Regions from separate parts of the Bacillus cihuensis genome, predicted to be linked through region 1. Evidence: riboswitches for the same ligand, from Rfam matches in the RefSeq annotation. Region 1 holds a riboswitch; the other holds the start of a gene.
The links. A riboswitch is a leader RNA that binds a small molecule or an ion and turns the genes downstream of it on or off. The one in region 1 is predicted to bind FMN.

Region 1 (8,012 bases):
AACTCGCCCGATGTATTATCAAAAACGATGCCATCTCCGTTTAGAAGGCCTGTGACCACACTCAATATGCCATATAGAAGACTCCCTGCAATAAGAGAAACCAATATAATAAGCGATGATAGCAAGTATCTTTTCCATCCGTTTTCCCCTGGAAGATCAAATAGATAATGTTTAATATGGATTCCCCCCACTAATGATATTTCCATACCCTTAATATACCATTTCATCTTATTAAATGAGATGAATATTTTGTAAATATTGTACATATCCCAAAAGTCTAAGCTAATCACATAAATTAGATCGACGCTTGACTAACTATCAAAATGTGCGTAATGCCCAGTCATCAATCAGCTCCGGCTCGCAAATCGCAAATCTCGCGCGAAAAGGGATCATTCCCGCGCGAAAACTATCGATACTGGCACGCAATCAGGACAATCTGGCTCACAAATTTGATTTTCAGATCGCAATGCTCGATAAGGAGGTTTTTTGCACCAACCTTGGTGCATTGGTAAACTATTTTTTTTCAGTGTAATCCTGCTTCTAGCAGCATCTCTTTTCCACAAAATATAATCCCGACATGTAAATTGCAAATCTCATAATTGCGTTGGAATCGGAATTTATATGTCACTCTTGTTCAAAGCACGAAAAAAGGAGCCCATAGGCTCCTTTTTCCCTCAGATTCTAATACATATTTAAATCAGCAAATTAGCCGATATGTAACAGAACAATCCGTCAATCAATTATACGTATTCCTTATTTTCCGATTAAAGTAGATAAGTTCGCCATTTCAATCGCTGAAACAGCTGATTCATAACCTTTGTTTCCTGCTTTTGTACCAGCGCGTTCAATCGCTTGCTCAATATTTTCTGTAGTAAGTAGACCGAAAATCACAGGCGTTCCAGATTCAAGTCCGACAGCCGCCATGCCTTTCGCTGCTTCATTACATACATAATCATAATGTGAGGTTGCACCGCGAATGACCGTACCTAGCCCAATTACAGCGTCATATTGTTTGGTTTGCACTAATTTTTTTGTAATCAACGGAATTTCAAATGCCCCTGGTACCCAAGCGATGTCAATATCATCCTCACTAACCCCATGGCGTTTAAGTCCATCCACTGCACCGGAAAGTAATTTTCCTGTGATGAATTCATTGAACCTGCCGACAACAATCCCTACTTTTAACCCTGTTCCGATTACTTGTGCTTCAAAATTTTTCCCCATTATAATTCCTCCTAAAAATGTTATTTAATTAAGCATGTTCTGGTGTTTCTTTATGTTTTGATTCAAGTTGGTTGCGATAGCGAATTAATTCGGCAATCGTAATAAATGTAAGCTGATGTTCTTCGGCAATGATTTGAAGTTCTGGAACACGCGCCATTGAACCATCTTCATTCATAATTTCACATATAACTCCAGCTGGCTCAGCACCGCATAAACGGGCAAGATCAACGGAAGCTTCTGTGTGTCCTGATCGTTCGAGCACCCCGCCGTCTTTAGCGATAATTGGAAAAACATGTCCAGGGCGTTTAAAGTCATTAGCGGTAGAATCATGATCCAAAAGGGCAAGCATCGTTGTTGAACGTTCAAACGCGCTGATCCCTGTAGTCGTACTTTTGTGATCAATACTAACTGTAAAGGCAGTTCCATGGTAATCTGTATTGTTCTCAACCATTGGGTGCAGGTCTAATTTCTTTGCGAGTTCATTCGTAACCGTCGTGCAAATTAAACCACGACCATATTTCGCCATAAAATTAATGGCGTCAGGCGTTGCCTTTTCTGCCAATACGACAAAATCACCTTCGTTCTCCCGGTCTTCATCATCGACAACAATAATGATTTTCCCAGCCTTCAAATCCTCGATTGCTTCTTCAATTGTTTGAAACATCCTAAACACCGCCTTTATCAGAATCCATTTTCTAAAAGAAAACTTGCTGTTAATCCAGTAGTTTGTCCAGTATTTTTAATTTGTTGAACAATATATTTCCCAATCATATCATTTTCAATATTCACGGCTTCTCCAACGTTTTTTTGTCCTAGAATCGTGTCTTTATATGTTAACGGTATTAGCGAAATTGTGATCTCATTCTTCTCAATCCTAAATATAGTTAGGCTCGTCCCGTCAATAGCTATAGAGCCCTTAGGAATACAATATTGCGCTAATCCTTCTGCCAATTTTATCGTGTAGTAAACCGCATTTTCTTTCTGTTCTTTTTTCATAATCGTACCTGTGCCGTCAATATGGCCTGAGACAAAATGACCGCCAAATCTCCCCTGCGCACTCATCGCCCGCTCTAGATTGACCTTTGCCCCCGGTTTCAACAGCTTGATTGTTGATGCCTTCACGGTTTCTGGCATTACATCCACTGTAAACAGATGATTCGTAAACTCAGTGACAGTCAGACAAACGCCATTGACTGAAATGCTATCTCCTAATTGAACATCTTCAACAATTTTCGGAGATTCAATCGTAATGGCCATACTTTGGATCCCTCTTTTTAAAGATTGGACCGTTCCGACATCTTCGATAATTCCAGTAAACATGTTTTCACCCTCTTTCTCATTTTGATGTTTCGACAAAAAAATGTACAAATAGCCCCCTAGGGACGACCTAAGGAGCTAAAGGGAGATTATGGATTTATCATATAGCCAAATAAGCCTTTCATTTTGAATTTTTCAAAATAAAGGGTTCACTATTGCCATTTAATGAGTTCCATATGTCCTTCTCCCATCCAGACTTTACTGTCGGCCTTGGAATTTCACCAAGTCCTGCCTTTTTACAGGCTCGCGGGCTTAGAATTTCTTCATCACCGCCGGTTGGGATTTACACCCGACCCCGAAGGACAAACATATTTAGCGGAATAGTTCCGCTTCATTTAAAAAGTGCGATAACACACTTTCATTACATTATACTAGCTAAACATAGATTTGTGTAAATTTTTGCTCATAATTTGTGATTTTTTGCATTTTCCATCCCATCTATGATTCCCTATTTTTTGCAATCATATTGTCATTCTAGGAAATTAATAACGCTTTTCTTCCGTTTCAGTTATGTTTTCTTCTCTTAGTGAGGTCAAATCATACAGACTGGCTATGAGTTCCAGTCCAGTATCAGTACTTGTGATAAACACTTTTGCAGATCCAATAGCGGTTATGACTGTCCCCGTCACAAAAAAACCCGCTCCAGTAATAATTAGATCTTCGCCTTGTTTAGGATAATGTATTCCACACTTGTGGAATATTACACTGTATTAGCAATTTATAGCTTGAACAGATGGTAGTATCTGACTCCTTTTGGTATCTTAAATAGTAAGTAAACAGTGAGAGAGGGGAATATATGAGTATTATTGACAAACTAGCATCCACAATGAACAGAAATGACGAAGTTCCAAATATAGAATTAGCCCATGAATTAGTTGAAAATAATAACCTAGATGGAATTAAAGAGGTGATTGAAAACCTGTCCAACAAAGATAAAAAGATCCAAAATGATTGTATAAAGGTCGCATATGAAATAGGCGTGTGTAAACCTGAGTTAATCAGTCCATATGCACTAAACTTTGTCCAATTATTAAAAAGCAGGAACAATCGGTTAGTATGGGGTGGCATGACTGCATTATCTACCATTGCAGAAATTTCTACTGATATGATCATGGATCATATTGAAACTATTTTCCAAACGATAAAAAATGGATCAGTCATTACGATAGACAAGGGCATTTTGACTTTATCAAAGCTTGCTGCAACGGATCCAATCTGTAGTGAAAAAATCTTTCCTTTTCTCCTGCAGCATTTGCAAACATGTTTGCCCAAGCAGATCCCCCAGCATGCAGAAAGTACATTATTAGCTGTGACAGCCGAAAATAAGAAAGATTTCATAGGGGTATTATCTGAAAGAGAAGAATTTTTAACTCCGCCACAGTTGAAAAGAGTGAAAAAAATTTATCACACTCTTAACAGGCAGTAAAAGCCCGATTCGTGAGATACAGTGAAACTTACTGAGTGTTATGCAGGGCATTGTTTGAGGCCCTACAGGAATACGTTAGTTTAATATATTTTTTATAGGAGTTATTCTTAGTCATAACCCGAAGAAAGAGGAGGGACATCCTCTTTCTTCTATTAAGCTCCTATCCTGTTCAACGCTTCATTCAAATCTTCCCATAAGTCTTCCCAATTCTCTAAACCTACAGAAAGGCGAATTAGTTGATCTGTAATCCCCATTTTCAAACGGGACTCAACAGGAACAGCCGAATGAGTCATTGTGGCTGGATGTTGAATAAGTGTTTCTGCATCACCTAGGCTAACTGCAATCTTAATTAATTGCAATGAGTTTAACACTTTTTGTGCTGCCTGCTTGTCACCTTTGATTTCAAACGAAATAAGGCCGCCACCGGCTTTCATTTGCTTTTTGGAAATATTGTAGTCAGGATGCTCCGTATCCCCAGGATAATAGACCGCTGCAACACTTGGATGTTGCTTCAGTTTTTTGAAGAGCTTTTCAGCATTAAATGAGTGTCGATCCATTCTGACAGGCAGGGTCTTCAACCCCCGCAGTAAAAGCCATGCATCAAAAGGGGAGATGATACCACCGATATCCTTTTGCGTTGTCATTGCTAGCTTACTAATAAATTCTTGTGTCCCCACGACAAGACCTGCCACTACATCTCCATGGCCGCAAATATACTTCGTTGCACTATGAAGCACGATATTACAGCCTAAAGCTAGCGGCGTCTGCAAATAAGGCGACGAAAAGGTGTTATCTACAACGACTTGAATATGGTGTTTTTTTGCGACTCTTGCAACCATCTCTAAATCAATCATTTTCATCGTTGGATTTATCGGCGTTTCAACATATATGCACGTTGTTTCTGGTCTGATTAATGTCTCTATTTGTTCCTCTGTCAGCATTTCTGAAAAGTCGTGTGTGATATGATATTTTTCTTTCATTAAATGTAGTAATCCGAATGTACAGCCATACAAGCCTTGCGAGCAGATAATATGGTCACCCGCTTTCGTTAGCGCAAGTAATACGGCTGAAACAGCTGCCATCCCTGAACTGAATGCAAGTCCCGCTTCTCCACCTTCTAACATGGCGATGCGTTCTTCCAGAATTTTTACAGTCGGATTGCCAAGCCGAGAATAAATATACCCTTCTTCTTCACCTGCAAATCGTCTCTCACCTTGTTCAGCACTTTCAAAAACGAACGTTGATGTTTGAAAAATAGGAGCTGCGAGACTTCCCATATGCTGCTTCGGCTCGTACCCCTCATGGATTACCATTGTTTCAATATGCTTATACTCTCTCCCCATAACTCTCCTCCTCCTTACTTCTATCATATGCTATTTTCCTCATAATTGTAAGCGTCATCAATTGAAAATGAAACTTACAACTCCTCTAGTCTTAAATTATGCAAACGCAGAAAAGGAGGGGATTTGTCATCCCCTCCTCGTTGTTAACCCTTCTTATTTACGTAAAGTTTTTAATGCACCGCTCCATGCGATAACTTGATCAAGCATAGCATTAACATTATCAAGATGTAGTTCAGCTGGTTTGAAAACACTGCCGTTTTCAAAATCTGTAAATAACGATAATGTCGGATGTACACGAACGTCAGCAATCATTAATTCACCCATGATTCCACGTAAATGTTCGGCTGCACGAGCTCCACCAGTTGAACCATAACTTACAATTCCTGCAGCTTTGTTGTTCCAAGCTTCACGAGCAAAATCAAGGGCATTTTTTAATGCTCCTGTAATACTGTGATTGTATTCTTGAACAATGAATACGAATCCATCTAGGTTAGCAAGTTTTTCATTCCAAGCTGCAATACCTGGTTCTGTTCCATCAGTTGTTCCTAAAAACGGCAATTGGAAATCAGCAATATCCACGATTTCATATTCTGCATCGCCACGTTTATCAGCAATTCCTTTTACCCATTCTCCTACTTGTGGACTAACGCGTCCTTCACGTGTGCTACCTAAAACAATCCCTATTTTTAACATGTCATTTCCTCCTGTTTCGTTTGTATTATTATTTGATTTCCCAAATAACTTATCGAAAAAACCCACTTCTTTCACCGCCTGAAAATATTTTCAAAAACACTTCAATCTAGGCAATCTTAATTAATCTTAATTAATTTACACCTTGATTTGATTTCTTATTCTATGACTTATAAATCTCGATCCACAACATATTTAATTCAAGATAATATCCCGATATATTGTCAACATATATGACTTTTCATTAAGCCCATCCGAAATTAGAAGTATGTGTTATAGTTTCTTGCTTTTGTCGTAACAATTTTTGAAGTCTTTTTTGTACCACTTATCTGCAGAAAATTACCTAATTTCTTCTAGTCGACTTAAAAAACCTCACACAACAATATCTCGGTTAAAAATATCTCTGATTAAAAATATATACCATCACTTACTTTTTGTCAACAACTAACGTTATTATATTTCATGATTGGCTAATGATTAAACGTATGCAAAAGAATTTGCGTCGCACTTGTCTCAAAAAAATAAATATATTATCTATTCTTAGGCATTAGCCCTGTTCCTTCTTGAACTTCCACATAATGTATTAGGGATTAACCCAGATTTCAAAAGGAGAGTTGCGAAAGATGAATCCATATGGTTACTATCCAGGGTATATTCCACAACGACAGTTTGAATATGCTCCAGAGGAGTATAACTATGTTCCACAACAAAATGCTTATTATTCACAGGATCCGATTAATTCCGAATATCAACAATATGAACAAGAGGACATTGATAGACAGACTCCACTGGAAAGAAGAGTTAGACAACTTGAAAGACAAAATGAACAGCAAGTTCAAGAAATAAACAGACTAAGCCAAGAAATCACTCGCTTGAACAGAGAAATATTACGCATTAACCAAGAAATCATTCGACTAAATCAAAACGACCAACTGCACACACGCCGCCTGAACAGATTAAACCAAAGACTTCGTGCAGTAGAAACTAGATTAAACATTCCATTTGCAGCTTCCGAAGATGGTTTTTAAAACGTGAGATTTTTTTAGTAAAAAAGCAGCGAGAATTCTTGATTCCGCTGCTTTTTCCCCTTCATGGAATTAAGATTGTAAGAGGGTGTATCTAACAATCAGTAAGGGATGAAGCCTTCCTACTGATTGAAATTTCACTTTATTGTTGTGCGTCCACAATTTCTCCACCGTAAAATGTTTTCTTGCTTAATGTAATGTCAAGCTCGCGAGCTATTTTCTTTAACTCTCGCTCTTCTCGCTCTGTGACTATTGAAATGACTGTACCATCTGCTCCAGCTCTTCCTGTACGACCAGAACGGTGAACGTATTGTTCCACGCTTTCTGCCATGTCTGCATGAACAACTGTAGTAAGACCTTTAATATCTAAGCCTCTTGCTGCAACATCTGTTGCTAATAGCAAAGGCATTTTCCCTGAGCGTAAATGCCTTAGCGCTTTTTCTCGATCGACTTTATTTGACTCGCCGTGAAGTACACCGAGCTTGATACCTTTATAATCTAGTTTCTCTTTTAAAACGGTAATCTCGGCGATATCATTTAAAAAAGCGAGCCCTTTTAATCCTTCTAGACGATAGATTTTTTCAAGTATTTTAGCTTTTTCGCGGCGTTCAACAACAAAATAAATATGATCTACCTTAGACTCCATTTTTTCGCTTTTATCGACTCTAACGACTTCAGGTTCGTTCGTTAGATCACGGGCCAACTTCTCAGTCTGTTCTGGAAGAGTGGCAGAAAACATCAGCACTTGGCGATCTTTCATGGTTGTCTTGATAATATTTTGAATCGTCGCCATATGCTCAGGAACTATTAACTGATCACCTTCATCAAGGACGATCGTTTTGACTTCATGCATTTTCAGTTTCTTTTGCATTATTAACTCATATACGCGTCCTGGAGTTCCAACGATGACTTGCGGCCGTTTTTTTAATTTTTCGAGTTGGCGCTTTACATTTGCACCACCGATGAATGAAGCTCCCGTAATTCCGC
Region 2 (8,012 bases), on a different contig from region 1:
GATGAAGTTGAAAATAATTTAATGAAAACTGCAAAACGAATTGTTGAAATAGCCAATACCCATGCTGACACCGATGAAGTATTACAGATTGCATCTGAAATGATTGGAATCGAAACTAAAATGCTCGTTTTGAATGATAATGACATTATTTTCAGCTCAGAATCAATGGAGAAATACGGTGTTAATCCAGAATTTCTTAAAAATGACCCTAGTCTAAACAAAGTATTCACAAAAAGGGAAATGGTAAAGAAAGAACTGCTTCTCCCACTGAAAGTTGGTAATCAAGAGATTTCAGCAATAGTTGTTGGGGTTCCGCTTGATTTAAACGGTCAACAAGATGAAGTCTTTCTCTTTCAATCACTAGAAACAATGGAAGAAGCCATTACATCTACTACAAAATTTATTCTGCTTGCAGCAGGTGTGGCAATTATCCTAACAACAATATTTGCTTTCTTTTTATCTACGAGGATTAATGCCCCATTAACAAAAATGCGGGAAGTAGCATTTGAAGTGGCTAAGGGCAAATTTGATACGAAAGTACCGATTTTGACAGGTGATGAGATTGGGGAATTGGCGATTGCTTTTAACCAAATGGGCAAACAGTTGAAGAATAATATTAGTGCATTAAACCAAGAAAAAGAGCATCTAGCTAGCATTTTAAGAAGTATGGCTGATGGCGTGATTACCTTTAATAGAGATGGAACGATATTGCAAACCAACCCGCCTGCGGAACGTTTTTTGCATAGCTGGACTTTCGAGAAACTTGAAAGTAATAGAATGGTTCCATCTGTACTCATGAATTTATTCGATCGCTCAGAACTACTTGATAAAGAACAAATTGGTGAAATTTCTTTGCAAGGGCATGATTGGGTGTTAATCGTCAGTCCTTTATATGGGAGTGAGAGCATCCGAGGTGCAGTTGCGATTATCCGTGATATGACGGATGAAAGGAAAATGGATAAACTTCGTACCGACTTCATTGCAAACGTCTCCCACGAGTTGCGAACACCGATTAGTATGCTTCAAGGGTATAGTGAAGCAATCATTGATGATATTGCCGAAAGTGAAGAGGATAAAAAAGAAATGGCAAAGGTGATTTATGATGAATCGCTTAGGATGGGACGTCTCGTTAATGACTTGCTTGATTTAGCCAGACTAGAATCGGAAAATATGCAACTTTGTTATGATTCGATACCATTGGAAGATTATTTAGAAAGAATCGTCTATAAATTTTCCGGACTTGCTAAAGAAAATGACATTATTCTGTCAACTTCATTGAAAAATCCAGAACTTAACTGGATGTTTGACCCTGACCGTATTGAACAAGTATTGACGAATTTAATTGATAATGCTATTCGTCATACCCCAGTTCGTGGAAGGGTTGAAATAATTCAACGACTAGATGAATGTCAAGGGTTGATAATAGAAGTGAAGGATTCAGGTTCGGGGATTCCAAAAGAGGATTTAGCCTTTGTGTTCGAACGCTTTTATAAAGCAGACAAGGCTAGAACTAGAGGTAGTTCAGGTACAGGACTTGGGCTTTCTATCGCTAAAAATATTATCAATGCTCACGATGGGGAAATCTCGGTTAACAGCTTGCTAGGAATTGGAACGACCTTTACCTTTATTTTGCCACGAAAAATGATAGAAAATGAATAATTCCAGAATAGTTTGCCAAAAAATCTTGTTTCATAAGAAACGCCTATGGCATGAAAATAATACTATTTACTAAGAAGGATTCATACCTTAACACCCTAGCTTCACCTAATCATGGTGGCGGTGCGGAGCTGGATTTTGGAGTACATTTCTTAATAAAGTACGTATTTCTGCAAAGTAGATTGATTTTAGTAAGTCGCGAAGCCCAATCCCCATGTCCTTAATACAAAACGCCTTTACTTAGTATTATGGTAGGAGCGTTTCTTATAAAAATAGCCCATTAAGGACCCGCTGTCACCAAAAAGAATAATGTAATTGGGGATTCAGTATAGTAAAAAAATTGTGTATTTAAAGTTCTACAAATCGGTCATATCTCATACAAATAGAGAGTTGATGAAATTTTGTGTGAGGGGATAGATATGCTGGATTATGGAAAACGATTATTGATTGTCTTGATTTTTGGGATATGTATCAGTTTGATGTTTATTGGCGGGATTGGGAAGCGTGAAGTAGACGAAGGTTTTTTTACTAGAAAACTTAACGAAAATGTGAGGCATTACTACGAACACTATATGTGAATTTTTCCTCACTTAGAGAAGCATTACCAAATGAGTCATGAACAGGCAAAAAGGGTCACCTCACACACTATATACCGTTTATCCCGCATTAACGGAAAGTCGAAAGTAAGCCCCCATCTCGAAGCTTAGAGGTGGGGGCTTACTTTCCGTAAAATCCTGATTAGTGGAGAGACAGTGAAACTTGCCTTTGTGGGTTTCAAAAGGAAGTTTAGGCCTATAAGATATGAATCATACAGATGAAGCCATAACGAGCGGCGAACTTAGTCTGTGATTTATTGGAATATAGTAAATGTGGGTTCTGATCTTTTCAAATAGAACAGCCTTTTAGATCATTAACTGATAGTTAGCTAACTTCCATGTAATGTGATTCTGTATAAAAACGTAATATCATCAAGTTGTTTAAGTTTTCTTAATATGTCATCACTTAATGGATTATCAAATGAGAGTAACATGATGGCTTCCCCACCAGCTTGTTTACGGCCAACTTGCATAGTCGCAATGTTCTCCCCGTGGTCACCGAGTATTTTACCGACACGGCCAATTACACCAGGGCGGTCCATATGCTGAACGTATAGCAGATTTCCTTCAGGATGGAAATCAATTGTGAAATCATTTAAACGAACGATACGTGAGCCATAGTGATCTACATATGTTCCACTAATGCCAAGTTGTTTGTTATCACCTTTGGCTGTAACGGTAATGAAGTTACTATAGCCAAAGGTATCGTGTGAAGTTTTTTCGCCGATTGTCAGGCCGCGCTCTTTGGCAATCAAAAAAGCATTTACTTCATTGACGGGCACATCTAATCTAGACTTAAAGAACCCAGATAACAAACTTTTTGTTAATATACTTGTATCAAAATCCAACACTTCACCTGCGTAATTCACCGTAATTTCATGAATTCCCTCAGGCATACTTTGACTGACAATAGAGCCCATCTGTTTTATTAGTTCATAAAAAGGTTGGACTTTAGCAAAAACTTCTTTGGATATCGCAGGAAGATTGATAGAACTCGTGACAGGATTACCATTAAGGAAAGATAAAACTTCTTGGGCAACTTGGGTCGCTACATTTAATTGGGCTTCTTTCGTTGATGCCCCAAGGTGAGGTGTTGCAATAACTGAATCAAGTTCGAGTAACTGATGTCCAAGTGGTGGTTCTTCTGCAAAAACATCAATGGCAGCTCCAGCAATATGCCCCTTAATAATTAATTCGTACAAATCTTCTTCATTTATAATGCCGCCTCTAGCGCAATTTAATAGATATACCCCTTTTTTGCATGTTAATAAATTTTTTTTATTAATTAGGTTTCTGGTTTCTGGTGTAAGAGGGGTATGTACCGTTATAATATCAGCCAAGGTTAATAGTTTTGCCAGCTCAAGCGATGTCACACCCATTTTCTTCGCTCGATCAGACGTTAAGAATGGATCATAGACGAGCACATCCATGCCGAAAACTTTGGCGCGTTTAGCTATTTCACTGCCGATTCTACCCATTCCGACAATTCCTAGATTTTTTCCGTATAGCTCTGTTCCTATAAATGAAGATCGTTTCCATTCTCCATTCTTAAGTGAAGCTCGAGCTTGAGGGATATGGCGCATTAAAGCAGCCATCATGGCAAAAGTGTGCTCAGCTGTCGAGATTGTGTTCCCGTCCGGTGCGTTGACAACGACGATACCGCGTTTAGTAGCAGCGGGGACATCGATATTATCGATTCCGACCCCAGCCCGAGCGATGATTTTCAGATTTGGCATAGAAGAAATTAATTCTTCAGTCACAGTGGTTGCGCTTCTAACAAGAATTGCATCGATTTCATGAAGTTGATGTTTTGCTTCTACTACTGTTTTTTCAATGAGATGGACCTTTGGACTTTCTAATAATGGTCCGAGCCCTTCTGGTTTAATTGCATCTGCCACTAAAATCTGGTACAAAACCAAACACCACCCATCCTGTATAATTCACTTAATTTTCAGTTAATTTTACAGGATGGGTATACGAGTGTCAATTTGAGATAGATGTAAAAAATATGTAAATCTTTAGTGTTTCTAAAAATAATGTGGTTTGGTAGAAATAAAAAAGCAAGAAAAAGATTATATCCCGCATTAACGGAAAGTCAAACCCCTCACTAATTGAAGTATCACTTAATAAGTAAATTAGATGTTTCTCAAGTAAAACGAACAAGGTTTTTATCATTTATCACTTATTTAGTCATATTGCAAATTTAAATCCTTGCTTTTTTTTACGTTCAATGATAAATTAATACCAATTAAGATAGTATGAATATGTGAGAATGGATGTGAAATAGATTAGTAGCAGCTTGTTATCAATCTTAAGATAGGTAAAGGATGCTAATCTGATCACATAAACTTTTACTTATGTCGTACTGGTTAATTACTTTTTCGGATACGAAAAAAATTGAATAGGTCTATCTTCGGGGCGGGGTGTAATTCCCCACCGGCGGTGATGAAGTAAATCTTCAAAGCCCGCGAACCTTCGGGTTGATTTGGTGAGATTCCAAAGCCGACAGTATAGTCTGGATGGGAGAAGATGGAGGTCTCTTGAGAAATGTTCAAATTCACATGACTTGAACGTTTATTTGCTGATACCTTTAAAGCTCCCTTTAGTTCTTTGAATTAAAGGGTATTTTAATGGATGCAAATCATTTCGATGGAACCAATCCTCTTTTTCGTGGGGTAGATCACAAAAAAGAAGGAGAGAGATCTATGAAGGTGTACAATGTAAAGAAACTGGTAATTTTGGCGATGTTAGGGAGTATTTCTTATGTGTTAATGTTATTGAATTTTCCATTCCCAGGTTTACCACCATTTTTAAAGATTGATTTTAGCGATATTCCAGCGATAATAGCTGCGCTTATTTTCGGTCCTGTTGCAGGGATTATTGTTGAATTGCTTAAAAACGTATTGGATTTTGTTATGATTGGAAGTCCGACGGGCGTTCCTGTAGGACATATTGCTAACTTTGTTGCTGGGGTATTATTCGTTCTGCCAACATATTATATTTTTAAGATGTTAAATTCAAAACACGGTATGACAATTGCTTTAGTTATGGGTACTATTATCATGTCATTGTTTATGAGTGTGCTAAATTATTATGTGATTCTTCCGGCGTATACGTTATTTATGAACTGGGATGCCATGTCATCTCAGGAAACAAGACAATTTGTTACAACTGCAATCCTTCCATTCAACATTTTGAAGGGTGGATTGATTACCATCGTATTTACGCTGCTTTATATAAGAATGAAAACGTGGATTGAAAAACAAGCATTATCACACAATGTTTGAAGTGAATAGTTGAAAAAGGATGAAGGTATCTCAAAAGGGTCTGACTCTTTTGAGATACCTTCATCTTTTTTTATAGATGCAGTAAAAAGAGCTATCCCGTAAAAAAAGATCGGACCTCATACCTAGAATTAGTAGAGGCCAGACCTTTAAGGATAGCTCTTTGAATATCAAGTTAATTATTACTCAAATTTAGTAGCGTCCCCATCAAATGGTTCATCTGCAATTTTGATGGAATCTGTTGGACAGCCTTCAAATGCGTCCATCATATCATCTAAAAGAACATCAGGAACTTCAACTGTTCCCTCATTATCATCTAGTATAACGAAAGCAATGCCTTCATCATCATAATCATAAATGTCAGGCGCCGCAGCTCCACAAGCACCACAAGCGATGCAAGTATCCTTGTCAACGATTGTATATTTAGCCATTACAAAACTCCTCCCGGTAAATCCGAACTTTTCTACTTCTAAATTGTTTCATGTATTCATACTTCCTTATTGTAAAACTGAATGTAGAAATTTTCAATATAAATGTAATGAAAACACTATTTGTACTAGGTCTTGTCAAATTAAAATATGCATTTGTGATATAAATCCGATTGATTTACAAAAAAATGCTCATTTTTTATAAATCAATCGGGTTTCATGACCTATAAACTTCAATGATTTGGTACAATGGTAACAAAGATTATAACAAGGTTGTGAATATAATACATGCAAAATTACTTTGACATGATCGTACTCGATTGTATTCGTATTATTAATGGAGAACGCTCCGTTTACGCTATTTTGCATATGCTAAAGGGGAAAAAATCGTCTCAAACGATTCAAGATGTTCATCTGTTTGGACTAACCAAGCTGTTAGGTACACTACCTGATTTGACAAGAAGACAGCTTGAAATAACTGTTGATTATTTGCTTCAATCAGGGTTGATTAGTACTTTATCTCAGAATGGCTATTATATGATAACCTCAATCGGTCAGGAATTGTTAAAACAACATCTGGACAAGTACCCATTTCCAGAAACTTTGAATGGATTTAGATTTCAAAATCGTACCCAAACGTATTGGAGTAGATTAAGCCTTCTTATTCAAACTATATCACATATTATTCACAAGCAAAATCGATTTTATCCGATTCAACGGAATTTTCAAACCCAAACATGGGTCAAGCGGTATCTAGCCCTAAATCGACAAAATCGAGCGGAAATTGGCCGACATTTATTTGATGAATTATCGATGCTTTTAGAGAAAAGACCAGAAAAGGAAAGAGATATTTTTGTAAAAAGATTAACAGGTATTGATCGCATAGGAAGTACTTATTCGCAAATCGCCAAAGAATTAGATGATGACGAGTGGCATGTACGGTACTTATTTCTCGGTACAATTCATTTTATGTTACAAAAAATGGATGACACATCCGGGGAATATCCTTATTTAAATAGTGTGGGTAAAGATATTCAAGGCAATTCTCATATTCAGTTAACGAACTCGACACAGATGACATTAAAGTATTTAAAAGCAGGAAAATCATTAGAAGAGATTTCCTATATTAGAAAATTGAAGCGAAGTACAATTGAAGATCATATTGTGGAATTAGCTTACTCTGATCCTCAGTTTAATATTTCACGCTTTATGACTCCAAAAATTGCTGAAGAAATAAGAGTAGCTTCTAAAACGAGCCGAACGAAACAATTACGAGCTATTAAAGAAATCGTGGACAATAGTGAAATTAGCTATTTTCAAATTCGTCTTGTCCTGGCGAAAGTAGGTGATGATTCATGAACTTAGAAGACATTTTACTCAAGCAATTCGGCTTTAACACGTTTCGACCCGGCCAAAAAGAAGTTATCGAGTCGCTTCTAAGAGGGAAAGATACATTAGCCATGCTACCGACTGGTTCTGGGAAATCATTATGCTACCAGTTTCCAGCTTATGTATTAAAAAAATCGGTTTTAATCGTTTCACCTTTGCTATCCCTTATGCAGGACCAAGCGGAACAACTAAAAATGCGAGGTGAAAAAAGCGTAATCACATTGAATTCATTTTTAACCTATGAAAAGAAAAGGGAAGCAATTGAGCATTTAGACTCGTATCGCTTCATTTACTTATCACCAGAAATGCTTGCAATTCCGCGTATCATTGAGCGATTGCAAAAGCTTGAGATTGGATTATTCGTCATTGATGAAGCGCACTGTATTTCGCAATGGGGGTATGATTTCAGAACGGATTACTTGAACTTAGGAAATGTAAGGAGTATATTGAACAATCCGCTTACGTTGGCATTAACGGCCACCGCTACAAAAACGGTTCAAACAGATATTAAAGACAAACTAAAGCTTGAGCAACCAAAAGAAGTCATTACTTCAGTGGATCGTAGTAATATTGCCTATATGGTCGAGGAATTTTCTTCATATGATGAAAAGCTAAAAAGGCTGATGCAACTGGTGAACAGTTTTGATGGCGCAGCGATC

Region 2: linked by a shared signal. The riboswitch ahead of V179_RS0111550 (ECF transporter S component) and the one ahead of ribE (riboflavin synthase) in region 1 are both predicted to bind FMN.

What each region holds. Positions count from the first base shown of each region.
Region 1 covers NZ_AYSD01000010.1:245,433-253,444, reverse strand. Annotated here, with positions in the region: gene V179_RS0101130 (CPBP family intramembrane glutamic endopeptidase) at 1-206, opposite strand, end outside; gene ribH (6,7-dimethyl-8-ribityllumazine synthase) at 754-1,224, opposite strand; partial or broken gene ribB (3,4-dihydroxy-2-butanone-4-phosphate synthase) at 1,271-1,888, opposite strand; gene ribE (riboflavin synthase) at 1,906-2,544, opposite strand; FMN riboswitch at 2,717-2,848, opposite strand; gene V179_RS30920 (hypothetical protein) at 3,024-3,170, opposite strand; gene V179_RS0101110 (hypothetical protein) at 3,338-3,967, shown strand; gene megL (methionine gamma-lyase) at 4,120-5,310, opposite strand; gene V179_RS0101100 (NADPH-dependent FMN reductase) at 5,464-6,069, opposite strand; gene V179_RS0101095 (hypothetical protein) at 6,624-7,028, shown strand; gene V179_RS0101090 (DEAD/DEAH box helicase) at 7,168-8,012, opposite strand, start outside.
Region 2 covers NZ_KI632495.1:1,172,484-1,180,495, reverse strand. Annotated here, with positions in the region: gene V179_RS0111565 (ATP-binding protein) at 1-1,659, shown strand, start outside; gene V179_RS31045 (hypothetical protein) at 2,076-2,234, shown strand; gene serA (phosphoglycerate dehydrogenase) at 2,582-4,165, opposite strand; FMN riboswitch at 4,658-4,787, shown strand; gene V179_RS0111550 (ECF transporter S component) at 4,958-5,539, shown strand; gene V179_RS0111545 (ferredoxin) at 5,719-5,967, opposite strand; gene V179_RS0111540 (helix-turn-helix domain-containing protein) at 6,253-7,323, shown strand; gene V179_RS0111535 (RecQ family ATP-dependent DNA helicase) at 7,320-8,012, shown strand, end outside.